4 regions of the Peribacillus sp. NJ4 genome follow, and region 1 is predicted to be linked to each of the others. Evidence: riboswitches for the same ligand, from Rfam matches in the RefSeq annotation. Region 1 holds a riboswitch; each other region holds the start of a gene.
What was found. Region 1 has a riboswitch for thiamine pyrophosphate ahead of tenA (thiaminase II). Riboswitches for the same ligand answer to the same signal wherever they lie in the genome.
Positions count from the first base shown of each region.

Region 2: linked by a shared signal. The riboswitch ahead of tenA (thiaminase II) and the one ahead of tenA (thiaminase II) in region 1 are both predicted to bind thiamine pyrophosphate.
Region 3: linked by a shared signal. The riboswitch ahead of QUF94_RS07760 (ABC transporter substrate-binding protein) and the one ahead of tenA (thiaminase II) in region 1 are both predicted to bind thiamine pyrophosphate.
Region 4: linked by a shared signal. The riboswitch ahead of thiT (energy-coupled thiamine transporter ThiT) and the one ahead of tenA (thiaminase II) in region 1 are both predicted to bind thiamine pyrophosphate.

Region 1 is NZ_JAUCFQ010000001.1:3,109,486-3,117,231, reverse strand. Features, by position in the region: gene QUF94_RS15515 (nitroreductase family protein) at 1-251, shown strand, start outside; gene QUF94_RS15510 (cob(I)yrinic acid a,c-diamide adenosyltransferase) at 266-802, shown strand; gene QUF94_RS15505 (cobyric acid synthase) at 815-2,332, shown strand; gene QUF94_RS15500 (HU family DNA-binding protein) at 2,520-2,792, shown strand; gene QUF94_RS15495 (hypothetical protein) at 3,000-3,392, shown strand; gene QUF94_RS15490 (hypothetical protein) at 3,697-3,828, shown strand; gene QUF94_RS15485 (protein kinase domain-containing protein) at 3,812-4,597, opposite strand; gene QUF94_RS15480 (SDR family NAD(P)-dependent oxidoreductase) at 4,847-5,269, shown strand; TPP riboswitch at 5,405-5,533, shown strand; gene tenA (thiaminase II) at 5,670-6,353, shown strand; gene QUF94_RS15470 (ECF transporter S component) at 6,367-6,951, shown strand; gene QUF94_RS15465 (ABC transporter ATP-binding protein) at 6,964-7,746, shown strand, end outside.
Region 2 is NZ_JAUCFQ010000001.1:4,027,084-4,034,829, reverse strand. Features, by position in the region: gene QUF94_RS20065 (MFS transporter) at 1-65, shown strand, start outside; gene thiE (thiamine phosphate synthase) at 104-736, opposite strand; gene thiM (hydroxyethylthiazole kinase) at 717-1,532, opposite strand; gene thiD (bifunctional hydroxymethylpyrimidine kinase/phosphomethylpyrimidine kinase) at 1,529-2,335, opposite strand; gene thiW (energy coupling factor transporter S component ThiW) at 2,304-2,825, opposite strand; gene tenA (thiaminase II) at 2,838-3,527, opposite strand; TPP riboswitch at 3,623-3,727, opposite strand; SAM riboswitch class I at 3,887-3,991, shown strand; gene QUF94_RS20035 (Fur-regulated basic protein FbpA) at 4,169-4,357, shown strand; gene QUF94_RS20030 (aspartyl-phosphate phosphatase Spo0E family protein) at 4,618-4,812, shown strand; gene QUF94_RS20025 (GNAT family N-acetyltransferase) at 4,886-5,392, opposite strand; gene QUF94_RS20020 (DUF459 domain-containing protein) at 5,608-6,309, shown strand; gene QUF94_RS20015 (DinB family protein) at 6,670-7,152, shown strand; gene QUF94_RS20010 (M15 family metallopeptidase) at 7,227-7,746, shown strand, end outside.
Region 3 is NZ_JAUCFQ010000001.1:1,540,208-1,547,953, reverse strand. Features, by position in the region: gene QUF94_RS07785 (NAD kinase) at 1-164, shown strand, start outside; gene QUF94_RS07780 (TatD family hydrolase) at 200-970, opposite strand; gene QUF94_RS07775 (ABC transporter ATP-binding protein) at 989-1,732, opposite strand; gene QUF94_RS07770 (ABC transporter permease) at 1,716-2,498, opposite strand; gene QUF94_RS07765 (thiamine-binding protein) at 2,495-2,776, opposite strand; gene QUF94_RS07760 (ABC transporter substrate-binding protein) at 2,788-3,792, opposite strand; TPP riboswitch at 3,914-4,023, opposite strand; gene QUF94_RS07755 (protein-glutamine gamma-glutamyltransferase) at 4,343-5,170, shown strand; gene rarD (EamA family transporter RarD) at 5,262-6,191, opposite strand; gene QUF94_RS07745 (amidohydrolase) at 6,273-7,746, opposite strand, start outside.
Region 4 is NZ_JAUCFQ010000001.1:4,310,072-4,317,817, reverse strand. Features, by position in the region: gene QUF94_RS21500 (histidine kinase N-terminal domain-containing protein) at 1-554, opposite strand, end outside; gene QUF94_RS21495 (cation diffusion facilitator family transporter) at 800-1,684, opposite strand; TPP riboswitch at 1,932-2,034, shown strand; gene thiT (energy-coupled thiamine transporter ThiT) at 2,139-2,717, shown strand; gene QUF94_RS21485 (universal stress protein) at 2,799-3,320, opposite strand; gene QUF94_RS21480 (transglycosylase domain-containing protein) at 3,621-5,678, shown strand; gene QUF94_RS21475 (hypothetical protein) at 5,881-6,189, opposite strand; gene iadA (beta-aspartyl-peptidase) at 6,382-7,557, shown strand.

The DNA of each region.
Region 1 (7,746 bases):
CCGAAGACAATGTTTTTGCTTCTTGTTGTGCCGTCCATTCGATGTGGCTTGCTGCAAAAGAACTTGGTCTTGGATTCGTTTGGCGCACTAGGGGAGTGGGTCTTGTCAGGGATGAACGCCTGCACGGTTTCATCGGTACACCTGAAAATAAAAAAGTGATCGGCACCATTTTTGTCGGATACCCTAAAGCCGATCAACCAGCTCCTGCTACTAAAAGGACTTCATACATAGAGAAAACAGTATGGCTATGAAGGTAGGTGAGTTAGTGGCACGCAGAGGATTATTCCTTATTTATACGGGAAATGGGAAAGGGAAGACAACTGCCTCATTAGGGGTGACTTTAAGGGCGATCGGCAGAGGAATGAATGTCAAATTTCTTCAGTTCATAAAATCTCCAGAGCGTACATATGGGGAAGCATTGGCTTTAAAGAAATTAGGAGTTGAAATGGAACAACTAGGTATTGGTTTTACATGGACCAAAACACCAGAAGCGCATCGCAGCGCATTACAGTTAGCTTGGGAAAAGGCGAAACAGGCCCTTAGTGATCCGGACATTGATTTACTTGTTCTGGATGAGTTGAACAATGCGTTAGCCATCTCCAAATTCCCGATAGAAGATGTCTTGCCATTGGCTGAAATCATCGATGCGATTCGTAATCGTCCCGCTCATATGCATTTAGTCATTACCGGTAGGGATGCCAAGCAAGAGCTTATGGAAATGGCGGATTTGGTTTCATCCATTGAGGCGACCAAGCATTATTATGACGAGGGTATCGGTGCTGTCAAAGGATTAGAGTTTTAGGGGGTGAGCGGAATGAAGGCACGATCCATCATGATACAAGGGACGTCATCCGATGTAGGGAAAAGTTTGATTTGTACGGCATTTTGCCGGGTATTTTCCAATAAAGGATTACGTGTTGTCCCATTCAAATCACAAAACATGGCTTTGAATTCTTATGTAACCTTGGATGGCGGTGAAATCGGAAGGGCTCAAGGAGTACAGGCGGAGGCAGCACGGATCACGCCAACAACGGATATGAATCCGATATTACTGAAACCGAAGCAGGATATGGTTTCGGAAGTCATCGTGCACGGTAAGCATTTTCTTGATATGAATGCAAAAAGCTATCGGAATCAATTTGTCCAAGAAGCCATGCCCATCATCCGTAAATCGGTGGAAAAGCTTCAAGATGAATATGACATCATCGTACTCGAAGGTGCAGGAAGTCCGGCTGAAATTAACCTTAAGGACCGGGATATTGCGAATATGCGAATGGCCAAACTCGCGGATGCGGCTGTCATTTTAGTGGCCGATATTGATCGTGGTGGAGTATTTGCGTCAATCGTGGGGACGCTTGCCTTATTGGATAAAGATGAACGCGATTGTGTAAAGGGGATCATCATCAATAAATTTCGTGGCATGCGAGAACTGTTGGACGATGGCATTGAATGGTTGGAAAAGGAAACCGGGATTCCGGTTCTCGGGGTGCTTCCCTATTTAGATGTGAATATTGAAGCGGAAGATTCACTTGCTCTTTCTTCCTTGCGTTTTAAAAAACCTAAAAAGGCTGAGTTTCCGATTGATGTAGCCGTCTTGAGATTTCCGCGGATTTCCAATTTTACAGATGTGGATCCTTTTTTTGATGAACCCGGAGTAGGTGTCCGGCTAGTAAGCAGTGTCAATGAGTTAGGTAATCCTGACCTTCTTATTTTGCCGGGTACAAAAAACACGATGGAAGATTTAGAGTGGATGAAACATGTGGGGTTGGATGGAGCCATCAATCAACTGCGTGAACAAGGGACGATGATCTTTGGTATATGCGGCGGTTTTCAAATGCTTGGGACTAAACTTTTCGATCCTGACGCTGTAGAAGGTAATGGTGAGAACGCAGAAGGGCTTTCGCTTCTTCCGGTGGAAACCGTATTTCAAGCAGAAAAGAAAACAGTACAAATGGAAGGTGTACTTTCTGCTGGGATAATGGAAGGTCAAATGAATCTTAACGGTTTTGAAATACATTTAGGCAGAACGACATTGAAGTCACAAGTAAGGCCCTTTCTTTTATTGAAGGATGGAAGAGAGGATGGAGCCATATCCACTGACAACAAGGTAATGGGAACATACCTTCATGGGATTTTCCATAATCGCTTGTTCACTAGATTACTAGTTAACCAAATTCGGCGGAACAAGGGGTTGGATGAAGTGAATGAAAACGTTCAAAGCGACTCGGAGCGTAGGGAGGAAGCGTACAATCTCTTGGCTTCCCATTTGGAAGAAAACATTGATATGGATACCATCTATCAATGGCTGCAGCTGGAAACTACAGAAAGTTGAAAAATGGTCCGACAGAATCAAATTATGAGTTAATCAAAGCCCTTATCCTTAAAAAATGACTAAAAAACAAATCAGTATAGGGTTACACTTCCTTTTATTTAGCCATATTAAGTGACAGACGCATATAAGATATGTTATGTTGTCTTCTCTACATACTTTAAAGAATATAAAAGGATGAGGTGTTCATATGAATAAAACAGAATTAGTGAGTAGTGTGGCAGCACAAGCTGAACTGACAAAAGACGACGCAAAAAAAGTAGTGGATGCATTGTTTGAAACAATCACGGCTACTCTTGCTAAAGAAGAAAAAATCCAATTAGTTGGTTTCGGTACATTTGAAGTGCGTGACCGTGCAGCTCGTACAGGAAGAAACCCGCAAACTGGCGAAGAAATCCAAATTGCAGCTAGTAAAGTACCCGCTTTTAAAGCAGGTAAGGAATTAAAAGAAGCTGTAAAATAAAAATGAACGAAGAAAAACCTGGCGATGAAATATTCGCCAGGTTTTTTATTTACTGCCTGATACTCATTCATGAGCAGGGCGATTCGCCAAAACGGTAGATTATTTTCAATTAACCCGGCTTATGCTATTCCTGAGTTACCAAGAATCCACTGAAATGGAAAATGTCGATAACGATCTGTTATTCTTTTTATGTGGCGGGATATAGTTATGAAAAGGCCATTAGGAGTTTCTTTTATTGGTTATTTTTATATTTTCGGTGCGAGCATTTTACTGTTTACATCAGTTTTCTATGATCCTAATGCCAATCATATAGGGTTGGTGACAAGATTTGGATTTGCTGATGTACCGGAACGCTTGATTCGAGTATTAGTGGCGCTTATATCCATCGTGATGATCTACGGATATATGAGGTTGGAAATGTGGGGATTTTGGATGATGATTGGATATTCAGCCCTGTTCGGAATGATTAGTTTGACTTTATTAATATCACACAATCAACATCCTTTTATTGGAAATTCGATTTGGTCAATGATTGTTTTGATATATTTCATTTATGTAAATCCTTCGTTCAAGATGAAACAGCAAGGCATACCTAATTAGTCCACTTAAGGAGAAGAGGTCTAATATACAATTCGGTTTATCGATTCTTTTTAATAATGTCCTTTTAAATGGATGGCAAGGGCATTATCATTTCACCAACAATGAAAATAATCTCACTCCACCAGAAAAGTAAGGCAGTAATGGAATTAACTCGAATGAAAAAAATTTATAGTACATATTAATAAGGTTTATACTGTGACTATGTTAGGCTAATGAATAACAAGCTTTAAAATCAATATAAAAGAGGTGAAAGATATGTTGAAGAAAATAATGAAAAAAATCAAACAACTTTCCCAAGGCAGCAGTGAGCGAAGACATGGTCATTATCGCCGAGGCAGCAGCAGTAGCAGCAGAGGGTATAAACGATCTCCCATGGGTGGAAGCGACCGCTACAAAAGAAAAGGACGAGGCAGTAGCAGCTAATTCAAATTCTTAGACCCTAATGCAGCATGCAGGTCCATTGAGAGTTCTTTAATATCTGAATAAGGTTCTTGGATGCTTAATAACCTTTTCAGTATATGCACGGTTTCTTTTTCTAACGAAAGCTCTTCTGTCCAAGGAAGAGCCTTTTTACTTTTGGAAGCGTAAGTCGTATAAAGTACATATAAGAGTATTTCCCCCAAATCGTAAAAATCCTGCCTTTTCATCTCCAAAATGGATTCTTTTGCGAGATTGGCCGAAACGGCCCGTTTAGACAAACCAAAGTCTATCAAGATGGGATGATGGTCTTTAAGTAAAATATTTGGTATACGTAAATCTTGATGGAAAATGTCATGGTTGTGTAGAAAGGATACCAACCCGACCAGGTCATCAAGAAAAAGTAGAGACTCTTTCTCAGTGAACGTTATATGATTCAAGAAAATATGATCTTCTAAATTATCCCCTTCAATGAAATCCATCACAAAATAAACATTTCCGTCTTGGGAAAATTTCTCGTGAAATTTGGGCATGTTTTTGTGGTTTAACATTCGTAATATGGAGATTTCACTCTCAAACTGTTCAAGCTCTTTTTTGCTGCGGCGTTTACTTGTCCGGAGCTGTTTGATCACTATATTTTCATTCGTTTTCAAATCATTGCAAAGATAAACAATGCCGTAGCTACCTGTTCCTATTACAGACGTTACCTTATAGCGGTTATTCAAAACCACTCCTTTTTTTAAAGGTATATCCACAAAAAATTGATAGATCTTTCGAATGGAACGCAAAATTGAAACTTCCCTCACCACTTTCATTTTACTTGAGTCAAGAATACACCATACTGATTAACTAAGCTGGAAATATGAATGTTCATGGATAGTTTAACACTGATTTTTGGTAATGCGGTAATGAAACTCTTTTCTTCGGGGTGTTCCTTGATACGATATCCAATAAAATATTGAAAAAATACCAATCGTAAGAATTCCCATCAATGAAAAATGTATTAAAAGACTATTAAAAATTTTACGTAATTTCATATTATAAAATTATCGGATTTTTTTAATTTTTACAAGGAAATTTTACCTCTCATGATTGAAAATGGTTACGGCAAGGTAGTAAATATTGCATCAGATGCAGCTAGGGTCGGATCAAGTGGAGAGGCAGTTTATTCGGCTGCTAAGGGAGGGGTGATTGCCTTCACAAAAACGATAGCAAGAGAAATGGCACGTCACAAACTCAACATCAATTGTGTTGCCCCAGGCCCTGCTGATACTCCTCTATTTCAAGAAATAGGCTCTTATAATGATGGTATAGCAAGCGCCTTGGAAAAAGCTATTCCATTTCGTCGGCTAGCTCAACCCGAGGACATTGCCAGTGCTGTTGCCTATTTCGTTTCGGAAGATGCAGGGTATATTACGGGGCAAACTCTTTCCGTAAATGGTGGATTAACAATGGTTTAATTGATCGTGGTTAGGTGGGTATGCAAGATTGAAAGGCTAGTAATCCTAAAGCAATATAGCTTGAAAACTTTTTCTAATCGTTTGACAATTGGATTTATCGTGTTAATATAAAGGCAAATGAATTATATATACAATTTGTACCACTAGGGGTGCTTTATAGGTGAAATTTGATTTTACCTGAGAAGCTGAGATTAAAGTATGACTTTAAGACTCTTAGAACCTGATCTGGTTTATACCAGCGTAGGGAAGTGGGGTCTGGGACAATACGTTTCTGTATTATTTCAAGTACAACCACTTTCTTTACGTTAAAGAAAGTGGTTTTTTATTTGCAAAAAAAGAGGTGATTAAAGTTTTTTATCCCGTATCATTCATTGAAAAATAGAATTTGGAGGTAATGGACATGAAGTTTTCAGAGGAAATCCGCCAGGAAGTTGATCATATTTGGGAAGCTAGTTTTAATCACCCGTTTGTTGCAGGAATTGGAGATGGCACATTGCCATTAGAGTGTTTTCGTTTTTATGTCATGCAAGATGCCTATTATTTATCTCATTTTGCTAGAGTTCAAGCTTTAGGAGCAGTAAAGGCAACAGACTTACATACAACAAGCAGGCTTGCCGGCCACGCACAAGGAACATATGAAGCGGAGTTGAAGCTTCATGAAAATTTTTCTGAGAGATTAGGCATCACAAAAGAAGAAAGGGAAAATTTCAAACCCGCCCCGACTGCTTATGCTTACACTTCCCATATGTATCGTGCGGCGTATTCTGGACATTTAGGGGATGTTATTGCAGCTATCTTGCCATGTTACTGGCTGTATTATGAAATTGGCGAAAAGCTGCAAGGGTGTGAACCGGAAGAGCCGATTTATCAAGAATGGATAGCGGCTTACGGAGGAGAGTGGTTCCGCTCTTTGGTGGAAGAACAAATTGCGAGGCTTGATGAGATTGCTGAAAAAGTAACAGATGAAGATAAGGAAAGAATGAAGGAACATTTTATCCTTAGCAGCCAATATGAATACTCATTTTGGGAAATGGCTTATCGCTTAGAGACATGGCCTGTTCATAAGGAAATACTGGAAGTATAAAGGAGAATGAAACATGAAAAAAGGATTGAAATTAACGGATATATTAGTCACTATCGTGATTGCCGTAGCATTTGGAATCGTTTATATCCTTTGGGGTTCGATTTATTATTCCGTTAAACCATTAGGATTACATCTAGATCAACTTATTTATGGAATGTGGTTTATAGCTGGCCCCGTTGCCTTTTTGATTTTACGGAAACCGGGTGTAGCACTTCTGGCAGAGATAGCTGCAGCTTCCGGTGAATTCTTTCTGGGTTCACCATGGGGGTTGACCGTACTCTTATATGGGGTGGTCCAAGGTTTGTTCGCTGAACTGCTGTTCATGGCGTTCAGATATAAAAAATTCAATATGTCGGTGGCCGTTTTAGCTGCGGTGGCTTCCTGCCTGGGATCAGTCATCATGGATTTTGCATACGGGGAAATAGGTGCGCTCTCCCTTTGGAATCTATCGTTATTCATGATTGCGAGGTTCTTGGGTTCCATATTCTTTGCAGGTGTAACAGCTTATTATCTAGTTAAAGTCCTGGAAGCAACAGGAGTAACTAATCTTGTTCGTCCAGTTTCAAGTAAAGATTATGCAGAACTGGACCAAAAGTAGAGGTTGATGGCCATGGAACGAATCGTTCATGTTGAGAAGTTAAGAATGAAATTTCCAGGTGATGAGTCCTTGATTTTCAAGGACTTATCCGTCTCATTTGATAAAGGTGAAAAAGTTCTATTGTTGGGACCATCAGGATGTGGTAAGTCGACTCTTTTGCAAGTATTAAGCGGATTAATTCCGAATTCCATCGAAGTTCCGATGAAGGCGGAAGAATTGAAGTGTCCTTCTTCATGGGGATATGTTTTTCAAGACCCTGATAGTCAGTTTTGCATGCCATTTGCGGATGAGGAAATTGCCTTCGTCCTTGAGAATCTTTCCGTCCCTAAGAAAGAAATGAAAGAGAAGATCCAAAAACATATCCATGAGGTAGGATTGAACCTAAAAGATATCCATACAAGTATTGATACATTATCAGGCGGGATGAAACAGCGTCTGGCCATTGCTTCAGTATTGGCCCTTGAACCGGAAGTGATATTTTTAGATGAACCAACCGCCATGCTCGATCCGGAAGGAACAAAAGAAATTTGGGACTTGTTGAAGGGAGTCGGACGAGACAAGACGGTTATTATCGTGGAACATAAAATTGATCATGTTTTAGAATTCATCGAACGAATCGTGCTTTTTAATGATGACGGTCAAATCATAGCTGATGGTCCAAAAGATACCATTCTTTCCCTATATAAAAATGAAATGAAAGAACATGGAATTTGGTTCCCTGGTGTTTGGGATGAGTATGTACATGACCATGAGCTCATTCGTGAAAACCCATTTAGTGTTGGTTCCCCCCTTATG
Region 2 (7,746 bases), 920 kb from region 1:
CTATTCTAGTGGGGGCCGTTGCCGTAGCTTTTGGGAAGGAAACTAAGAATACCGTTTTGACATAAACATAAGGGAGGGGACTGAATTCAGTCCCCTCATTTCGTTATTTAAAGTCTTTTATTATTTTTAAAAGGAATTCGGAGGCAGTCTTCGGACTATCAGCATTCATGATGGCTGAAACGACTGCCGTTCCGGATAGCCCGCTATCAGAAAGCGAGGAAATGTTATCGGCAGTTATACCCCCGATGGCAACGGCGGGAATCGATACGCTGCGGCAAATTTCCTCCAGATCTTCAATTGCCATTAGCGTTGCATCTTGTTTGGTCTTCGTAGGGAAAACGGAACCGACTCCGATATAATCTGCTCCATTTCGTTCGGCTTCGATTGCTTCTTCAAGAGTGGAGACTGATACCCCGATAATCATATCGTCAGGAACCATTTGTTTGATGACAGGCAGTGGAAGGTCATCTTGCCCAATATGAATTCCGTCAGCTGCAACAGCAAGTGCTATATCTACCCGGTCGTTAATGATAAGGGGAATGGACAGCTCGTTCAATAACTGTTTTAATGCATAAGCTTTTTTATAAAAGGAAAGGGAGGAATTGTTTTTTTCTCTAAGTTGTACGATCGAGACTCCTCCTGAAACCGATTCTGTAATGATTTTGGTCAAATCTTCTATTGCTATGGACTCTTCCGTAACTAAATATAAGCTTAAATCAATTTTGGATTTCTTCATTTATTTTCACCTCATGCATCCAGGTTTCCTTATTCATTCTTGATATTGCATCGATTAATCTCACACGAAACGTGCCTGTTCCTTCATCTTCTTGAAGTTTTCCAGCAGCCAGTTCCCCTGAAATGCTCATGGTAGAGATACCGGCAACTGCAGCAGCATAGAAATCGTCCGTGACTCCGGAAAAGGTTCCGATAAGAGCAGTGGCCATGCATCCGGTACCTGTAACATTTGTTAAAAGGAGGTTCCCGTTGTCGATTATGGACGTATGTTTTCCATCACTAACAGCATCCTTCGCCCCGCTGACCACGACGACACTATTCAATTTATTTGCCGCTTGTGCAGCCAGCTCCGCATTGCTAATCGCAAGTTCCCCCGAATCCACCCCCCGTGTAACGATATCCCCACCCATCAATCGATGGATCTCACTCGCATTTCCGCGAATGATTTGGAAATTAACCTTACGTAGGAGTTCTGTGACTTGCTCTGTCCGATAGGCGGTGGCACCCACTCCCACCGGGTCCAAAATGACCGGGATATCCAGGGCATTTGCCGTCTTACCGGCAATCTCCATTGCTTCCAAGACTTTATCATCAATCGTACCGAAATTAAGGACCAATGCATCTGCTAATTTGACCATATCCGCCACTTCTCTTGGGCTCGATGTCATAACAGGCGAACCACCGATGGCAAGGGTGGCATTTGCACAGTCGTTGACCGTAACAAAGTTGGTGATTTGGTGAACGAGTGGTTTTCCTTCTCTTACCCTCACGAATAAATCGGCTGCAGGAACCTTCATATTAATTCACTCCGTTCTTTTTTTGAAAATGAATGAAAATGGTGGACAGGTCCATGACCCTTACCGATTGAAAAGCTATTACGAATGGCTTCAGAAATATAGATCTTGGCCTGTTCGATCGACTCCAGCAATGTCAGTCCATTTGCCAGGTTGGATGTAATGGCGGATGACAGGGTACAGCCTGTACCATGTGTGTTTTTTGTATGAATGCGTTCTCCCTTTATCCAGTGGAAGTCAGTCCCATCATAAAAGAGATCATTTGGATTTCCCGCTGCATGGCCCCCTTTAAGTAAAACGGCTTTAGGGCCCAGTTCTTGTATGGATATGCATGCCCTGTAAAAATCTTGTTTCGTTCGAATCGACAAGCCAGTAAGAACTTCCGCTTCTGGTACATTTGGGGTTGCAAGGGTTGCAAGCGGAAGCAATTCCGTTTTTAAGGCAGAGACGGCTTTTTCGTCGAGCAAATGGTGGCCGCTTTTGGAAATCATGACAGGATCAAGGATAACGATGTCAGGTAAGAATGTTTTAAGGGACGCAGCGACTGTTTCCACTATTTCTTTTGATCCAAGCATACCTATTTTTACTGCATTGACACGAATATCTTCAAAAATGGCTGCAATTTGATCCGAAATGATAGCTGTATCGATGGCCTGAATTGAACGCACTTCCATTGTATTTTGTGCGGTTACGGCTGTGATTGCTGACATTCCAAAGACCCCATGTGCAGAAAATGTTTTTAAATCAGCTTGTATTCCAGCACCGCCCCCTGAATCAGAGCCTGCGATGGTTAATGCTGTTTTCATAAAAAAACCCCTTCATATAATTATTTTTTAGAAGTATTTTAAGTAATATGAAAGCTAAAATCGCACCTGCGAATGAACTAAGCATAAAAGCTGGTAAAAAACCAAAAAGAGCAGCTTTTTCTCCCAATAGGAGGATTGCAAGTGGATAACAGGCTAGGGAACCGAAAATGCCGGTCCCGATCACTTCCCCTAAACAAGCGAATTTTAAGCTTTGTGTTTTTCGATATACGACGGCAGCCAAAAGTGCACCGATCATGCTGCCAGGAAAGGCGAAAATTGAACCGGTACCAGACATGTTTCTAATGATGGAAACTAAAAAAGCTTGTGTTACCGCATAAGCAGGTCCCAATAATACGGCTGTCAGGACATTTGCCAGATGTTGAATAGGAAAGACTTTTGCAAATCCGGCGGGGATGAAAATAAATGAACTGGTTAAAGTCGTTATAGCCGTAATCATGGCGGTCAATGTCAATTTCTTGATTGGATTCATCATATCAACGACCTACAGTGGCCAATCCTGCTCATTTTGAACCATATCCCAGAATAAATATTCATATCGGGAAGTCACCAAAAAGTGCTTTTCTAATCTAAGAAGTTCCTTTTCGGGCATGCCTTCAGTTAATTCTTCCAACAAAGCAATCAGCCACTTGTGTGCTTCACCGAATTCAGGAGATGAATATGACCTTATCCAATCAGAGTAGCGATTGTTTTCCAATGCTTCACCATTTTGTTCTTTCAATAGCAAACCGATCTCATAATAATCCCAAGCACATGGTAGGAGACAGGCTATCAGGTCTGCCAAAGTCCCATGCTGAGCTGCATTTAGCATGTAACCCGTATAGGCTAGAGTGGTTGGTGTGGGTTCTGTATCTTCCAATTCCTTGGAGCTGATTCCGAATTCTGAAGCATAATGCCGATGGATATCCATTTCAACTTGAAGGGTTTCATTTAAAATACTCGCAAACTTTGCCATGGTTTCGATATTATGAGCTTTGATGACACCTAAAGCAAAGAGCTTGGAATAATCCATGAGATAGATATAGTCCTGCTTCAGGTAATAGGCAAATTTCTTTTCAGGAAGTGTGCCGTTTCCAATTGCCTGGACAAAGGGATGTGAATGGTTCCTTTTCCAAATCTCTTTTGCCCGTCCATGAAGTCTATCACTGAATGTTTCTAATTTAGTATTCTCCATTGTTCATCCTCCTTTAGATGGATCCCCCTGTTTACACCCAATAAAAAAACCCGCTCCTGAATACGGAACGGGGTAGATGGATAAAGTCTGTAAATGGACGATATCATCCACTTCCCTCCGCCGGTATGAGCCGGTTCAGGTTCAAAGGGTCCGGAACTAATTCCATCTCAGTCTTAAAAAAGACTCCCCTAGTGGTGTGAATTGTATGTAATTACTGACATCATATCAGAAAGACAAGAAAATGCAACCCGTATTTGAAAGAGGGAATCCTTTATGGCTCAGGAAAAAAGGGAGATCCAGGTAATTGACATTTGATGATTATTGGGATAAAATCATGTCTACATCAATTATATATTGAATTCTTATCCAGAGAGGTGGAGGGACTTGGCCCAAAGAAACCTCGGCAGCAGACCCATTTTGGGAACTGTGCTAAATCCAACAAGCATATGCTTGGAAGATAAGAAGAGCCGTACGGACACTGTCAGCCTCTTCTTGAATTAGAAGAGGCTTTTATTTTTGCGGAATAACGTTTAGTGACATAATAATAAAGGTATATATAATTTGGTGAAAATCAAACCAGTTAATACAGTTTAGCTCAACTAGAAGCAGGCTTTATGATGACTAGGAAAGGAGCCATTTACATGGCGGAATTATTTAAGAGGATTGAACAGAGGAAGGCAAAGCTTATTGAAGAGTTATTGGCCAATGGAGTATACAAAACCTCTGATGAAAGGCACCTTTACGATGCCCCGTTAAAAGTACTTGAAGATGAATATAAGATTGTTATAAATAGACCTAATAACGAGTCTCCTTCGGAATGGATGACATAGTAAGCGATAGACTATATTTTGGGTTCGTGGGATAGGGATATGATGTAAGCATTCGCAATGTATCACACTTGTGGATGCTTTTTTTATTTAGGTTTATATATAGGATGTCACAAAATATACATAATTAGAGACTGAAATAGGCTTTTTGTCACATTTAACCTATGAAATAACACATTTAATTTCCGGAAAATAGTTGATTTTAACTACGAGTTTCATTATGATGAAAGTGTAAAAATATTGAAAAATTAGGAGGTGTTTATATGATTTGTCGGAAGGTAACTATAGAAAAAGTAGAAGAAAAGAGAGAGGAAATGATCAAATTGGCAGCAGTTTATGGTTTTACAAGTCTTCTAACTGTTCAAGCAAGTCAAGAATTGGATGCGCTGTTAAATGCGTTGACAAATAAAAGAGAATCTGAATATTTTTCCCTCCAGAGAGTATATAGGTATTTCTAAATTCACTATTTCGTCCTCGTTTAATCAGAGAAAAAAGCTACTACACAAGGCAATAGCTTTTAAATAAATATATTTAAATATCGACACGTTTACCAAGAATGATCAAATCTCGTTCAATGCCATCCAGCTCGGCAACTTGAGGTAAATGTGCCCATTTTTCAAACCCGAATTTGGAAAAAAGCTTCAGGCTTGGTGCATTGTGGGCAAAAATGAAACCTAATAGAGTCTTCACCCCTAATTTTGGGCTAACATCAATTGCCTTTTGAATCGAAATTTGTCCGATTCCTTTTCCCCGGAAATAATCATCAATATAAATGCTGATTTCAGCCGTGGAATTATAGGCCGGCCGCCCATAGAACGATTGAAAGCTCATCCATCCAGCAGTTTCCCCTTCTATAATAATGATAAATAGCGGTCGACTTTCTGAATCATGTTCCTCAAACCATGTAACCCTCGATTGTACGGATACAGGTTCCGTATCCGCCGTGACCATTCTTGAAGCAATTGTCGAATTATATATTTCAACGATCCTGGGTAAGTCCGATAGTTCTGCCTCTCTAAACTCTATGTGCTCTTCCATGATTTAAACTCCTATCTATATTCTATCTCCAGAATAAAGGGTATCGCCGGTTTTTTATTAAGGGACGGTGAATGAAACCCAATCCATTGAAAGTTTTATACTATCATACACTCTTTGCTCTTTATCTGACAATTCATTTTATATGTTAGGACTACAGATTTTTGGGTATTTAAAAGATTAAATACTTCATAGTAAATAGACAAAAGGAGAAGCAAATGAAAAAAATAGCAGGTTTATTAATTATTGTACTAATAATTTGTTTCGCGGCATATAAATTTCAAGCCTCGGAAGCGAAAGATGTACAAAGGGTGATGGCTTTTGGAGATTCGTTAACCTATGGAAAAGGGGATAAGGACGGGGAAGGATATGTAGACGGTCTGGAGGATGAATTGAATAATCCGGAATCGGAACAAAAAGTGAGTTTTTGGAATTACGGTATAAAAGGTCAGGAAACGGATGGGGTAATGAAGCAGCTTGATGATTACCGCATTAAAACGAAACTTGATAAAGCCGATACTTTCATCGTTTATATTGGAACGAATGACTTGATCAATAGTAACGGCGGGAACTTGGAGAAAATAAGTGACCGAAAAATCGATGATGGTAAACGGGAGTATATCAACCATCTGGATAAGATTATATCAACCCTGATAAAGGCAAACGATAAAGCGGATATACTGGTAGTAGGGCTATATAGCCCAATTAAAGACAATGAAAAACTTGAAAAACACATTCTAGATTATAACCAAGCAATAAAGAGAATAGCGGAAAAGGATGATCGGATGGTATTCATTCCTACAAATGATCTTTTTGAAAATAAAAAGAAAACAGAGTATTTCAGTGATAAGATACATCCGAATGAAAAAGGGTATCAACTCATTACGAATCGGGTTCTGGAAAGTTATGATTTCAAATGAAAGCAAAAATGCACAGAATGCTTTCTGTGCATTTTTACCTGCATAAGTCGCTAGGAATTTGATATGGCCTTTAGTTGGGAAGAGAACTGCAAAGATCTGGGATGCTTGTATCTGCTTTTGTGGCTGAATGGAGTATCCTCCAATGATGGCGATCACTCCTATTTAGAATACCCTTGATGAATTTTGATAGTCCTTTATATTAGGCGAATTTTACCTTTATGACTATCATAGAGCTGTTCAAAAAATAGACAACTATTAATCGGTTCGTTTCTGTCAAAAAGTATTATTATTTTACACATTCATATAGGTCATGGAATAATTATAGGAGATTAGCCAGGCTTATAAGAGGAGATGCTAAAGATGAATGATAATGAAAAAATCAGGGAAGAACTCTTAAATACGGTCAACGGACTATCGGATGAACAGCTGAACGCGCATCCTGAAGCAGGACGATGGAGCATCATTCAGGTGTTGGATCATTTATATTTAATGGAACGGGCCATAACAAAGAGCATTGCCGATAAATTGAAAAGCGACGATAGCACTCCGGCTGTTGATAAACCGATCGAGCTTACATTAAATCGTGAAGTGAAGGTTCAGGCCCCGCCATTTGTCATTCCGTCAGAATCATTCCAAACTTTGAATGAGGTTAAGGATAAGTTGTCCGAAACTCGCAAAGCTTTTATAAGAGTCGTTGACCAAGCAAAAGAAAATGATCTCAAACAAAAGTCTTTTCCCCACCCATTGTTTAAAGAATTAAGCTTGAAGCAATGGATCTCGTTCGTGGGACTACATGAAAAACGGCATTTAATGCAAATAGAAGAATTGAAATCAAAGTTATAATAGAAGAAAAAACTCATCCGTCTTTGGTTGAGTTTTTGACTTTCAGACAGTTATAGTAAAGGAAGGGTTTTTCAGTGAAAGCCACTTGGGTAAGGACATGTCTGATATTGGGCTTTTTCGGATTGTTGTTGGGGCTCTTGTTCAAGTATATGCTTCCGCCTGATTTAGATGAAATCAAACTGACAGACGAGCTGAATCCGATCGTCGCCGACAAAAAAGACGAGCTCATTCAATTGGCCAATGACAAAGGCATCCCAGTAATCATTACGGCAGGGTATCGTTCTTTAGCCGAGCAAAATGAACTCTATGAAAAAGGCCGTTTAAGCACGGGGAACATCGTAACGAATGCAAAAGGTGGGGAGTCTCTTCATAATTTCGGTTTGGCGATAGATTTTGCCCTCCTAAACAAACAAGGTGAGGCCATTTGGGATATGGGTTATGACGGCAACGATAATGGAAAGTCGGATTGGATGGAAGTCGTAACCATCGCTAAAGGGTTAGGTTTTGATTGGGGCGGGGATTGGACAGGGTTTAAGGATTATCCTCATTTACAAATGACATTTGGTTTGAGCCTGCGTGAGCTGCAACAAGGCA
Region 3 (7,746 bases), 1.6 Mb from region 1:
TTGAACAAAACGGGCCAAGCTATCCGATCATCGGAATGGACAATGAAGCATTAAGCATCAACCATGTCGAAAAGGTAAAGGTCCGGTTAAGCGGTAAAGTCATCAAGACCGTCAAGCTAAAAGACAATTCCTTTTGGGAAAAGGTTAAAAGGACCTTTCTATAACGAACTAAAGGTACCGGATATGATATCCGGTACCTTTATATATGATAAAAATCTTTGGTATTTTGATAAAGGATTTCATAGACATCCTCAACAGGCAATCTTTTAACCGAAGCGATTTGACGCACACTGTCATGCATCATGCCGGGATGGGTCCATTTACCTTTGAAAACTCCTTCAAACGGCCATGGGCCATCCGTTTCAATCATCATCAGCTTAAGTGGGTATGCCGAAACCAATTCCTGTATTTCCCTCTCATAACAAACATCAGGTGTAATCGAAATGCTGTAGCCCTTTTCGGCCATTCGTTCGATTGTCCGGATATCACCTTTAAACCAATGAAAGTGTGCCTTTGTGATTTGATGTTTTTCCAAAAGATCGCAAACGATAGGTGCATCATCATGGACGGCATGAAGAATAACCGGCTTTTCAACCTCTTTAGCTAAAGCCAGGAACCTCTCCAGTATCTCTATATACGCTGAGTGATCAATATCGGGATTTTCCTGCCTTAAGTAATAGGGCAGCCCAACCTCACCTATAGCAAACATATTGTGCACATGCACCCTTATCCAGTTCAATAATTCGTCCACTTCTTCATTACTCGGGAGGGGCTGCTCTGGATGAAAACCGAAGGCAGGCTTAATTCGTGAATCTTTGCGTGAAAGCTGATAATTGTTAATGGAAGAGGTCAAATTCATGGAAACAGTCAGTAACGATTCCACATGAACCTTGTCCATATCAGTTAGAATCTGCTTCTGCTCACTTTCTTCATACCTATCCAAATGGATATGGCTGTCGATGATTCTCAAGTTTAGTCGCCTCCTTAATTAAGTCGAAACAGTTGGCTTTAGTGCTGCATATAATTCTCTCTTCAAATGGAAAAATTCATCACTAAGCAGCTGTTCTTCACTTCTTGGCCTTGGAAATGGCACTGCCACTTCTTTGATGACAGCAGCGGGTTTTGCTGATAACACATATATTCTATCTGAAAGGAAAACGGCTTCATCGATGCTATGCGTAACAAAAAGCACCGACCTCCGATTTTCTTCCCAAACGGACAGCAGCCATTTTTGCATTTGCAATCTTGTCAGTTCATCCAAGGCAGAAAAGGGTTCGTCCAGGCACATCAAGTCCTGTTGACTTAAGATACTCCGAATGAATGCGGCCCTTTGCTTCATGCCTCCAGATAATTCATGCGGATATGCTTTCTCGTACTCTGCTAATCCAGCTTTCACCAAAAGGGCTTTTGCCTTTTCTTTATCTCTGATCCCAGCAAGCTCGCTTCCAAGCAAAACATTTTCCAATACCGTTCTCCAAGGTAAAAGGGAAGGCTGCTGCGGCATATAGCTTATATGGCCCTTTAAGCCATTTATCTTTTTACCGTCCAGCGAAATGTTGCCATGATCCGGCTTCAAAATACCGCCTATCAAGTGGAACAATGTACTTTTACCACTGCCGGATGGCCCAAGGATTGTGACAAATTCCCCATCTCCCACATGGAAATCCATATTCTCTAAAATATTCTGTTTACCATCGAAAGAATAGGAGACATCTTTAATTTCCAGCTTCATCCTTTGCACCCTCCTTTATCTTCCATGAAACTAAGTGTTTCTCGAGGAAGGTGATGATCCCAAAAAAGAGCAAGCTCATTCCCATAATGATGAAAATGGCAACAAACACCCGATCTGTCCTGAACGCAGAGGAAGCGAGCGTCATATAAACACCAATCCCCGACTTTGCCCCAAGCCATTCCGAAATAACCGCACCCATTACACTATAGGTGGCCGAAATTTTCAGGCCCGAGAAAATGAACGGGATCGAGTGAGGAAGTTCAAGCTTCCAAAATAACTGGTTTTTTCCCGCTCCCATCATCTTGAAATAATGCTTGAGTTCGTATGGTGTCTGGCGAAAACCGTCCAATGAAGCAACCGCAACCGGAAAAAAACATACTAGCGAAATGACGATTAACTTAGGCATCATGCCAAAGCCAAACCAAATTACTAAAAGCGGTGCCAAAACTATGATAGGTATATTTTGTGATAGTATGAGCAGAGGGTAAACCGCGTCCTTCACGCCTGGAAACAGATGTAGGATTGCCGCGATTAATAATCCAATGCAGCTTCCAATAAAAAAACCCGATAACGCAAGCTCAGTTGTTGATGTAAGGTGACCAAAAAGATTCTGGGACGACTCAATTCCTTCAATGAAAATGGCCGACGGAGCGGGAAGCAGCCATTTTTCAACCTTTAATAAGACTGTCACTGACTCCCATATTATCAGCAACAATAATAAAAGAAAGAAGGGAGCCCCCTTCTTCCAAATTCCCCTTCCGGTCATGCCCGATATTTCTCCGTTAACGTATCCATCGTAATTCCGCTCGGCTGAAATAATATTTTCACTTGGGATATGACATTCGGCGAGCCTAATTCAATCATTCTTACATTCATTTTTTCTATCACGGCAAAAAGTTCGGAAAGCTCACCCTCCATTGTCGTTTCAAGCGGGTGAACCTCATACTTGACACCTGATTCATCAATGATCTTGATTGCTTCGTCGACCAAAGGGATGACATCCCCTTTAGGAATGATTTGTATACTAATTAATGAATTGGCCATTGTATTTCCTCCTATTTTGGTAAAAATTCATTGGTAAATGCTTTTTCAGGATTGAAATCACCTTCAAGAAGCTTATTTTCCGTCATCCAATCACTGTAATTCTTCCAAATTTCAAGCTTTTGTTCACCCCAACGCGGAGCATCATCCTGATACTTAGCTGCAAGCCACTCCTGGCTTTTCTTCACTAGTTTTGCATCAAGATCCGGGGCAGACTTAATTAGCATGTCTGCTGCATCACCAGGGTTCTTTATCGCAAACTGGTACCCTTTCGAAGCTGCATGAACGAATGCTTTAACAGTCTCGGGATCCTCTTTTATCATCTTTTCATTCGTTGTCAAAACAGGTGTATAGTAATCGAGCTTATCCGAGTATTCGGTTAAGTAAACCATATTAAGCTTTTCATTTCGCAACTCAGCCTCAATACCTGTCCACCCATAATATATCCAGGCAAAATCTATATCCCTTTTAACCGAAGTGAAAAAATCCGTGTCTCCTGTATTCACTATATCCACTTTATTTACATCCGCATTTTCTTCTTTCATGAGTGAATCAATGATGGCCTTTTCAACCGGAGACCCCCAGCCACCATATGTTTTCCCTTCAAAATCCTTGGGTGTTTTAATGTTTTTTGCCTCAGGTGAAGCAAATCCAGATGTATTGTGCTGGATAACAGCAGCTACCGAAACAATCGGGACGCCTTGCACGCGGGCCTGCGTAATGCCCTCCTGGTAGCCCACGCCAAATTCGGATTTCCCTGAAGCGACAAGCTTATCAGCTCCAGCTTCACCTGGCATGATAATATCCACATCCAGACCTTGTTCTTTAAAATATCCTTTTTCCTTGGCTACATACAAACCTGTATGGTTTGTATTCGGTGTCCAATCGAGCACGACCGATACCTTTTTTAATTCTTTATTGCCTTCATTTTTAGATGCTTCTTCTTTTTCATTAGTTCCGCCTGCACCGCATCCAGCCAAAAGGTACAACGAAGTCAACAGTGGTAAAAATTTATTCAAGTTATTATCCTCCTACACATCATATAAGATCCATATGCCGGAACCATAATGGGGCGCCAGGGTCTATAAAAATACAAAAAACGCCCGAAGATGAATTCGGACGTTAACATACAAAACAGAAAGTCAGTAATAATATGTTCCCTCCGCTGGCATCATCCAGATCAGGTTCAAAGAGTCAGCATCTAAAGGACGCAATCTCAGCCAGCTTTACTGGCCCCCCTACATTTCTCGCACATATGAACTTTTCTCTCTCATTATATCAATTCATTCAGAAAAGGGAATACTAATTTGCTCCTTCTCCCTAATTGGAAAGGTATTCCTCCTAAATGTTTAGCACAGCCACCAAAACATCTTTTTGGAAAATGATAATCATTGTAAGCAAAATGATCATCCCTCTTGCCATACCAATCATTCTCGGTTGCCATGATGCCTGAAATGCTCCAAATGGTCATTTCTTTGCATGCATTCATATAATGAGCATTACCTGTAGACTTTTTTGTGTACTGGTTTTATAAACCCTTCATTTCATAAACAAAAGGTGGATATGATCATGATAAAGATTAATCACAAATGGTTAGATGTCAGTCAAATCCAACCAGGTGTAGCATCTGATACATCGCTTGAAATTCTCCAATTGCTGGCGGAAGATTCTAACGTTTTTGAATACCGGAACTTCGGATACCTTAATTTCGATATACAACTGAGGCACCGAGTCATCGAGGCCGCCATTTCGTTAGATAAAAGCAGTCCAGAATTTTCCACGCTTGATGAATCGGCAAGCAATGAACAATATTGGCGCGTTTCAAAGGATGGCACATTTACCCTTCAGCCAGGGATTCCCCCTCATGCCGCACTCCTGGACATTTTCTTGAATGGAAGGCTTTACGCCTTCGAATGCGGTACAGCGATAGTCGTCACTTTTTTAAAGGCCATTTTGGATTTAATCGGTCCTAGGAATTTTGACTATCTTTTTTCAAACGTATTTCTATATAACTTTCGCCCTCCAAGCAATATGGCTCTTGATATTCATCAAGGAACGGATTATTTACCAGGGGATTGCGTTTACTTCGAAAACCCTGATCACGACTTGGAAACTCCTGAATGGCAAGGTGAAAATGCCATATTATTAGGGAACAACCTCTTTTATGGACACGGGATCGGGATTACCACTGCACAGGGAATCATCGATGAATTAAATAGCAATAGAAAGCCGAACGCCACCATATCGGCATTCCTGACAACGCATATCATTAACTTGGATAGTTCCTTCTATAGCCAATTCCTGGAAAATAACCCTCGTGCAATGCCCGTTCACAGTCCTGTCAGCCTTTCCAATTGTATTGTTTCTGAAATAGGTCCGAAGATTTACCTTTCATGACCCTGGCATTTCCCCTATGCCGTAAAACCGTTTTATTATATACCGGCATAAAAAAATGCTTGGGAGAGATCTCCCAAGCATTTTTTCTTATTCACGCACCAATATTCCCTTTGCCTTTAAACCTTCGGGCACTTGCCTGACCCCATTTCGTAATGGATAGCGTATAAACCGCCAAGGCTGACCATATGAATAAAAACGCTAAAAGATGCGCTTTGGTAAAACTTTCATGATAGACGAATACCCCGATCAATAAGGATAAGGTCGGAGCGATATACTGAAAAATTCCCAGCATCGATAACGGGATCTTCTCCGCCCCTTTTGCAAAATATAAAAGTGGCAAGGCCGTGACAATCCCACCGCCCACCAACAGCAAGCTTGTGCTTCCCGCTGTAAAGAATTGCATTTCTGATTGGTTCATCAAGTATATCAGGTAACCCAGGGCCAGAGGCGTTACCATCATCGTTTCGAGCGTCAGCCCGATCGCCGACTCGGCCTTGATCATTTTTTTTGCCAGACCATATAATCCAAAGGTCATGGCCAAAACAAGAGAGACCCACGGGATCGTACCGAAATGAATGCCAAGGATCAAGACTCCGATTCCTGCAAGCAGGAACGATATGATTTGTGCTCCGCTCAATTTTTCTTTTAAGACTATCACACCCAATAGTACACTGACTAGCGGGTTGATATAATATCCAAGGCTCGTGTCGAGGATCCGTCCTGAGTTAACGGCCCAGATGAACACACCCCAATTAGCAGTAACGAGCAGTGACGCCGTTAGTAATGCTGCAAAGAGTTTGGGATTTCGCAAAATGATTTTGACATAATCAAGAAACGCTTGCCATTTTTTCATGAACATCAATAAAACCAACATGAAAACGAAAGACCATAATACCCTCTGAGCTAAAATTTCCGTAGCACCGACTCCCTGTAGGAACTTCCAGTAAATCGGCACGACTCCCCACATCATGTAAGAAAGGGCTGCATAGATCGCCCCTTCTTTTTGTTCATCCACTTTCATAACCTGCCTTCTTTCCATTTACATTCCTTTAACCGAATTCCATTTAACTATTTTGTATATCCATTTCTTTTTTTGCAACCGTTAATTATTATCATACATGATTCTGTCATCGATGACCGTCATGACCGCCTCAGCTTTTAGGAGATCATCCGGCGCAACAGCAAAGACATCCAGATTAAACACGGTAAAATCGGCATCATACCCTTTGATGATCTGACCGCGGCGTTTTTCCTGGCCGATTGCCGCAGCACTCCCTTTTGTATAAAGTGCGAAGGCCTCATAAACGGAAAGCCTTTCGTCCAAGCCATATACGGTACTGTCCTCACTGTTGATTTTCGTTCTTGTGACAGCTGCATGAATACCCAAAATTGGATTTAATGGCTCAATGGGCGCATCTGACCCGCCCGCACAAATGATGCCCAAATTCAAATAGGTTTTCCAGGCATAGGAGGATTCCAATAAATTGGCTGGAACCTTTTCTTCCACCCACGGAAAATCGGACGGGACGAAACCCGGTTGGATATCAAAGATGACCGGCAGCTTTGCTGCCCGCTCCAACAGCTCCGGCCGGACGATCTGCGCATGGATGAGCCGGTCCCTCTGTCCCTCTTTCACGGGGAGGGCTTCAATCGCATTCAAGACGTATTCAAAAGCGAGATCGCCAATGGCATGGACAGCAATCGGCATTCCGGCATCCCTTGCTTTTCCCACCCATTCCTGAAGCTCATTTTCAGTGAATATCGCGACACCATTCGTATTCTGTTGATCTACATAAGGCTCGCTCAACAGGGCTGTGCGTCCGCCTAAGGAGCCGTCAGTAAATATCTTCATGCTATCGAATTTGATATATTGCGTACCTTCTTGATAACGGCCGCCTGCTGCCAGCATTTCTTCAAACGCTTCGTGATGGACGAGCAAATTGGCGCGAAAGGCCATTTCCCTGTCCTCGATTACCGATTTAAACGCCTGGTATGTCGGCATGAAGCCATTATAGTAATGGAGGTCTTCCGTATGCCCTCCAGTCAAACCTAGCCTATATGCGTCTTCTATGGCCTCTGTGAGTGCGGTTTCGATATAGTCTTGGTCAATGCCAGGAAGGCTGTCTAAAATCAGGTTCTGCGCCTGGCTTTCTTTAAATAAACCATTTAGCCGTCCATCAGGATAACGGCAGATCACCCCGCCAGACGGTTCTTTTATACCTTCTTTAATACCCGCTTCCAAAAGGGCACGGGAATTGACCACCAAGGCATGACGGCAGATCCTTTTCAATATGATGGGATGTTCCGTCGATATCGCGTCAAGCTCATCCCGTAATATCAATTCGGGACTGGGCCATTCATTTTCATTCCAGCCCTCGGCGACAATCCACTTTCCAGCCGAGGTCTTAGAACACTTTTCCTTCAAGGCATCCATGATGGCTTCCCTGCTATCCATCAAGGAGAGGTCAAGACGAAGCAGTCTTTCACCATGCCCGACCAAATGTAGGTGACTATCCACTAACCCCGGCAGCATGGTTTGTCCTTTTAAGTCGATTTCCCTGGAAATATTGCCGGCA
Region 4 (7,746 bases), 1.2 Mb from region 1:
GCCTGTAACAATTGTATGAATCCCATGATGGATGTCAGTGGATTTCGGAATTCATGGACAAAGCTAGAGGTCATTTGGCCAAGGAGCGTCAAACGGTCTTTATGGTTTGGGCTTATGAAATTATAGCGTTCTTCTAGTTCCGTCGTTTTCAATTCGGTATAATGGGATAATGCAAAATGAATGAGTTTATCGAAGTAAACGTTTATTTGCTTAATTAGATCGGATATCTCTTCTTTGGGTGCTTCGGAATTCAAAACGTGCTCAATGATGATGGATCTGCCGATGGTTGCAGTGGAAAAGAAATTTTCCATATCCAATTGCTTATTAACTCGATCAGACGCAATTTTTCCCCCTACGACCTTCATTACATCGTCTATGTCAGTATCCGATTTTCCAAGCTGATCCATTAGCAGATTAAAGATATTTTCCACTTCTCCCTTAAAATATCCCATATATCCGTCCGGTAAATGCAGCAACTCATCTTTCCATTTGGATATGATACTGCTTTTTTGAGAAGATAAAAAGTGAATGGTCATTTCTCGATTAGATACCATTTTGCCCTCCATACTGTAGGAAAATGAATTTACTTTTGACCCAGAAATTAATGTATTAGAAAAAAATTACAAAATATTAAAATAATTACATCTTGCTTTTATGATAACAGATTAGAGTTCTTTTAACATGTGTCAATTGGATAAATATTCGTCAATCAATCGATAAATACCTTTTTTGACACAGTTTTATTACAGTGATTACATGAATTAATAATAAAAAAAGGTATCCGTAAAGTTAATGACGGTTACCTTTTTTTATGAAATGTATATGGTTCGATATGAACGATCACATGCTGGATATTATATTCCTTCAAAAGATTCTCTTCGATTTTAACCGTAATATCGTGACCTTGGATGACGGTCAAAAGAGGGTTAACATGAACAGTAGTTTCGAGCAGGATTTCACTTCCGTGCATACGGGCCTTAATTTCACTCATGTCTTTAACACCTTCTGTCAATATAATGGTTTGTCCGATCTTTTGCAGGAGCTGCTCGTCGAAACCATCGGTTAAAGAGATGGAGGCATCCCGAAAGATATCCCAGGCCGTTTTGCATATGATGATCCCCACGACTGCTGCAGCTATTGCATCAAGCCAAGGGATTCCCATCTTAGTACCGATGATTCCAATGAAAGCACCAACACTGACAAGGGCATCGGAACGATTATCCTGTGCAACGGCGTAGATGGAAGAGCTGTTGATCTTTTTACTTAATGCTAAGTTATAACGGTAGATTCCGTACATGAAGATTGCAGAGAATAGGGCGACATAACCGGTAAGCATATTGGGAACGGTTGTTGAATCTTGCTGGAAGAAGGATTCTATAGCACTGAATACAACCTGCAGGCCTACGGTGATCATGATGAAGGCAGCTACCAACGAGGCTACGGTTTCCGCCCGTAAATGTCCATATGAATGATTATCATCTGGAGGTCTCTTCGAAATTTTCAACCCAATCAATACGGCTATGGAAGCGATGATATCGGTCGTATTATTTAAACCATCTGCCCAAAGTCCTTTAGAATCACCGAAATAACCAAATGACAATTTAAGGGCAGACAAGAAGATGTAAGCGGCGATGCTTATGTAGGCGCCTTTTTCAGCTGAAATCGAATGTTTATCCATGTCCATTCCCTCCCCAATGTAAATTAGGCTTAATAAAGATATCAAAACAAACCTTAGTGAGTCTATAGAAAAATTGTCGTATTTAGCCATCTAACTTGGTTAATTGCAGATGTATTGAAGGTATGTAAAGAAGTTGTTTATAAGAAAGAATATCTCCATAAAATGGGAATAACAAGTTGTTGACATATCCAATTTCTTTAGTTGTCAATTAAAGAAACTAGTAGTATATTCTAACCGAGGATCGAAAAATAAATACTTCCACAAGGGGAGCCAAAAAGGCTGAGAGTGAACGGTTGAGTTCAGACCCTATGAACCTGATAGTTAGCACTAGCGTATGGATGTGGTTTTGGATACAAGCAATACTGGGCATCCATTACCGCCCCGGTGTTGCTTTTTTTGCGCAAAATTGGCAGGGGGAACTCATGGACACTTTTTCATTTTTGGAGAAAGGAGTGGCATGATGAAAAATAAAACGTTATTCATGACAGAGGTCGCCATTTTTGCTTCATTGGCTTTATTACTGGATATGGTCTCTGGATTCATTTTTTCAAGAATCTGGCCTCAAGGGGGTTCGATTTCAATAGCCATGGTACCTATTTTTCTGATGGCATATCGTTGGGGCATAAAAGGTGGGATGTTAGCCGGATTGTTACTTGGACTATTGCAGATTGTAAGTGGTACAGCATGGATCGGAACACCGATTCAAGGCTTCATTGATTATTATCTTGCCTTTATGGTTGTCGGGATATCCGGTGTATTCATGAACAAGTTTGTAAACAGCTATAAAGAGGAAAAGCGTTCCAAAGCGAAATTATACGGGATTGGTGGCATGTTTTTGGGCAGCTTCCTGAGGTTTCTCTGTCATTTCACTTCTGGAATCGTGTTTTTTGGATCTGCAGCGCCAAAAGGACAGCCAGTAGCGGTTTATTCATTCATTTATAATGGGACTTATATGCTGATCAGTTTTATTTTATCGGCCATTGTGGTGATGATGTTATATTCGGCAGCTTCAAATGTATTACTGAAAAAAGCCTATTAACAAGAAAGCCGGATTCTACAAGAATCCGGCTTTTTTTCGGAGAATGACCAAACGATACGTACAGGGCGAACTGGCTCAATCTCATTTTGCAATGAATACCGAACAGGGGGCGTTTTTCGCAATTGAACTACTTGTACTTCCAAGAAAGAATTTTTCCAAACCGCTTTTAGAGCTATTGCCGACGACGATGAGGTCGGCCGCAGTTCTTTCTGCATATTCACATATGCTATCTGGCGCATGTCCTTCCAATATCTCGAATTTCCCCTTTACTTGACATTCACTTAGCAATCTCAACGTATTACTTTCTGCGTTCCGAACACTATTCTCGATGGGGGAAGGGGTGTCAATTACCTTTTGTTCTCGCTGTTCAACTTCAACGACGGGATGTGTCTGGACGGGATCGACATAAAATCCTGCAGCGGGTACGAATCCAGGAGCTGTGACGTTTCCCATGATACTCTGTTCAACCTTATCATTTAGGACATGGACTACGGTCAGTTCAGCTTCAGGAAATGCCTTTTTGATTGTTGCTCCATATTCCACGGCCTGTGTACTCTCTTCATTTCCATCAAAAGCGACGACAATATTTTTTACGTCTTTCATAATATCATCTCTCCCATTTATAAGTCTTTAAGGTGTTATACCCACTTTTAAATGGCTTCACGCCTTTAATTGGTATATAGATCGCCAATTACGGGTAAAGGATAGATACGAGCATTGTTAAAATGGTTGGATGAAATCCTGGTCCTTCAATTAGTTGGCGTGCTTTATTTTTCATTCGGAAGGAATATCATCAGCAAGGAAGCCGGTACGCGAGTATAGTGTTAAAAGAAAAAGCGACTGAGCTGCGGCCTTTTAGTCAATCGACGAGTTTTCTTTAATAAAAAGGGTAAAATATTTTTAATGAAACATGTCGCAGATGGGAAAATGGGGGTACAAATGAGAGGGTTAGTGAAATTAGTTCTAATTATAATATTGGCGATTGTGGTTTTAGGCGCCGGTTCACTCTTGTATTTCAGGCAGGGTGCAGATATAAGCCATCTTGAAAATAATCTTCAGCAACCGACAGGAATCTATGATCTGGATGGGAATCTTGCCAGTACGATCACGGCAAATAAATCCGAAGGTGTTGCGATAGATGAAATACCGGAACATATGAAACAAGCGGTGGTTTCCATTGAGGATCACCGTTTTTATGAACATCACGGTATAGATTATCAAGGGATCTTGCGAGCCTTGGTTAAAAATGCGAAGGCTGGAAGTGTTGTTGAAGGCGGGAGCACGCTCACCCAGCAGCTTGTGAAAATCACGATGCTGGAATCGGATCGAACATTGAAGAGGAAGATAGGAGAGTTTTTTCTAGCCCAGGAAGTTGAAAATCAATATACGAAAGATGAAATTCTGGAAATGTATTTGAATCAAGTTTATTTTGGCCATGGGGCATGGGGAATCAAAAAAGCTGCAAATATTTATTTTTCCAAAGAGGTCTCTGAATTGACCGTTGCCGAGGGAGCCTTGCTGGCGGGTGTCATTAATCTACCATCCAAACTTGATCCATATAAGAATTTGGACGGAGCAGTGAAACGGCGTGATTTGGTTCTTTCCAGAATGGCGGAACATGGTTATTTGACGAAAGATGAAGAAGCAGCCGCAAAAAAAGATTCGGTGACACTTCTTATGGGGGAGAAGGAAACCGATCCATTAAGAGGTAAGTATCCATATTATGTTGATCATGTTTTATCGGAAGCATCGAGTAAATATGGAATTAAGCTTGAGGAACTGCTTTCAAAGGGCTATAAAATTTACACTACACTGGATCAATCCATGCAGCAGGCTACAGAATCCGTGTATGCGAATGAAGCCAATTTTCCAGTTGGAACGAGTACAGAGCAAATGGTTCAAAGCGGGTCAGTCCTCCTTGATCCTGAAACGGGCGGGATAAAGGCACTAGTCGGTGGGAGAGGTGAGCATCAATTCATGGGATATAACCGGGCAACCCAGCTGTCAAGATCTCCGGGTTCATCCATTAAACCACTTGTCGTTTACACTCCAGCGGTTGAGGAGGGATACGATATCACTGACCCTTTAAAGGATGAAAAAATGAGCTTCGGTGAATATGAGCCAACAAACCTGAGCGGTGAATACAAAGGAGAAGTACCCATGTATGAAGCGGTGATGAATTCCTTGAATGTACCAACGGTTTGGCTATTGAATGAGATTGGCATCGATAAGGGGCTGGATTCACTTGAGCGGTTTGGGATTCCGTATGACAAGGATGATCGAAATCTGTCGCTAGCTCTAGGAGGGATGAGGAAAGGTGTGTCCCCGCTGCAGATGGCAGGAGCCTTTTCAGCATTTGCAAACGATGGGGAAAGGGAGGAAACTCATGCCATTGTAAGAATAGAAAATAACGATGGAAAAGAGGTAGGGGCCTGGAAAGAGAAAAGCACCAAAGTAACCTCTAAAAGCGTCGTCGATAAAATGAATGCGATGCTGCTTGGTACAGTGGAATATGGCACAGCTAAAAACGCGGCTGTTTCCGGTTATGAAATAGCAGGTAAAACAGGTTCCACACAAGTGCCCATCGAAGGGATTTCAGGGGTTAAAGATCAATGGTTCATCGGTTATTCACCTTCACTGGTCGGTGCTGTATGGGCTGGATATGATAAGACGGATGAAAAAAATTACCTAACGACACACAGCAGTCAGGGAAGTGCACTCATCTTTCAAAAAATAATGTCGAAAGCTCTACAGAATCAAGCGGCTCAATCCTTTAAAGCTCAAGATATCGGACCGCTAATAGCTGAACAACAGGCACTTATAGCTGAGCGACAGGCAAAGGAAGAAGAGGAGCAACAGACAAAGGAAGAAGAGGAGCAAAGAAAGCAATATTGGATTGATAAAGGAAAAGAAATTCGGGATGGTTTGAATAAATGGAGGGATTGGGAGGTGCCGTGGTAATTTTTCTGAAAAGGGAGTATGGAACACACGCTCTTTCCAATAAAAATCTACACAAAAAAAGACTGTCAATCATTTGACAGTCTTTCATCATTCTTAAAAAATAAGATTTGCTATTATGCCGATTACGACGATTGCGCCTATGACCATTAAAATGGTTCTCATTCTATACACCCTCTTCTTATCCTGAAATTGTTGGAATCATTTAAATGTTAACGGTTTGGTTCGATTGGAAACCAAATGCACTTTCATCATTTTCTTTACAAATAGCCTGTACTTTTTCGAGCATGGCATGTACATTTTCGCCTTCAAGTATGACTTTCATGGTTGCACATTCTTGGAGAATGAGCACAAAGGATACAAAAGTTGAAAGTTTCTTGGCATCAACCAATTTATGGTTGCAGATAAAATATATATTCCCTTTAAAGTCTTTCGTAACTTGATATAGGTTCATGATTTGTCGCATGGATAATCTTTTATTTGTTTTAATGTCAGAAGAAATCACTTTATTCATGTCGTTTACTCCTTTATGTTTTTATACTTTTGGAAAAGCATAATCAAGATGTCAATTCAGCTACAATTTTTAAAATCGAACAAGTATGTTTGGTTTTTTTATGTAATTGTTAGCGGGTCATGTTGTATATTTACCCGTGTAAATGATTTTGAAACCTATTTGAAAATTTCAATTCTTGAAGGGAGAGGGACAATGCTCACACTAATTAAAAATGGGGAGATTTATGGCCCGGAATATATGGGACCAAAAGATATCCTCTTGGTTGGAAAGCAAATTGGCTTCATTGAGGACAAGATTGATGTACCTGCCAATTTCGTTGAATTGGAAGTGATTGATGCGAGTGGTCAAGTCGTGGTTCCGGGTTTTATAGATGCTCATGTACATATTATCGGCGGAGGCGGTGAAGGAGGATTCAAGACGAGGACACCTGAAATACAATTAACGGATGCCACGTTAGCGGGTATAACGACATTGGTAGGGGTCATCGGAACAGATGGTACGACAAGGACGATGCCAGCACTGCTTGCTAAAGCCAGAGCGCTTGAAGAAGAAGGAATTAGCTGCTTCGTTCAGACAGGTTCATATCAAGTTCCAGTCAAGACGTTAACCGGCAAGATTGAAGATGATTTGATTCTAGTGGATAAAATTATCGGTGTGGGCGAAATCGCCATTGCCGATCATCGTTCTTCGCAGCCGACTGCAGCTGAACTTGCTAAACTAGCCTCTCAGGCGCGTAATGGAGGTCTGTTGTCCGGGAAAAGCGGTATCGTCAACATTCATGTCGGCGATAGTCGAGATCATTTGCAGGTAATTGAAGAAGTGGTCGAGACAACGGAAATACCAATCACTCAGTTTTACCCTACACATATAAATCGAAATCCGCATTTATTCAAAGCGGGGATGGAATATGCAAAAAAAGGGGGGTATATTGATTTCACGACAAGTACGATCAAGAAGTTTCTTGAAGAAGGGGAGGTTAAAGCAAGTACAGCAATAAAAAGGGCACTGGAAGAAGGTGTTGAAATCGGGCAGATCACTTTAACTTCAGATGGACAAGCAAGCCTGCCTGACTTCGATGGCAGCGGCAACCTGCGCGGATTGAACATTGGTACATGCATGTCCTTATATGATTCTGTTGTCGATGCGGTCCTCGAGGATGGGGTGGCAATTGCCGATGCCGTACGAGTTGTGACGGAAAATCCGGCAAATATTTTAAAACTCTCTAAAAAGGGACAGCTTGCGGTAGGTAAAGACGCCGATCTGATTATAATGAAGAAACAAACTTTAGAAATAAATAGTGTCATCGCGATGGGACAGATCATGGTCAAAGACGGTGAAGCGGTCGTGAAAGGAACATTTGAAAAATAGATCTTTCTAATATCCGTGAAGCGAGAAAAGGAAATGAAACTAAATTGGTGCGGTAATCCGCAAAAACATAATGGATTACGCTTATGGTAGCTGCTGTTTGCCTGTGGTTGCAAGACATCCAACAATCATGAAATGAAAAAAGACCCATAAATATATTATGGGTCTTTTTGGGCTGGATACTGATTTGTT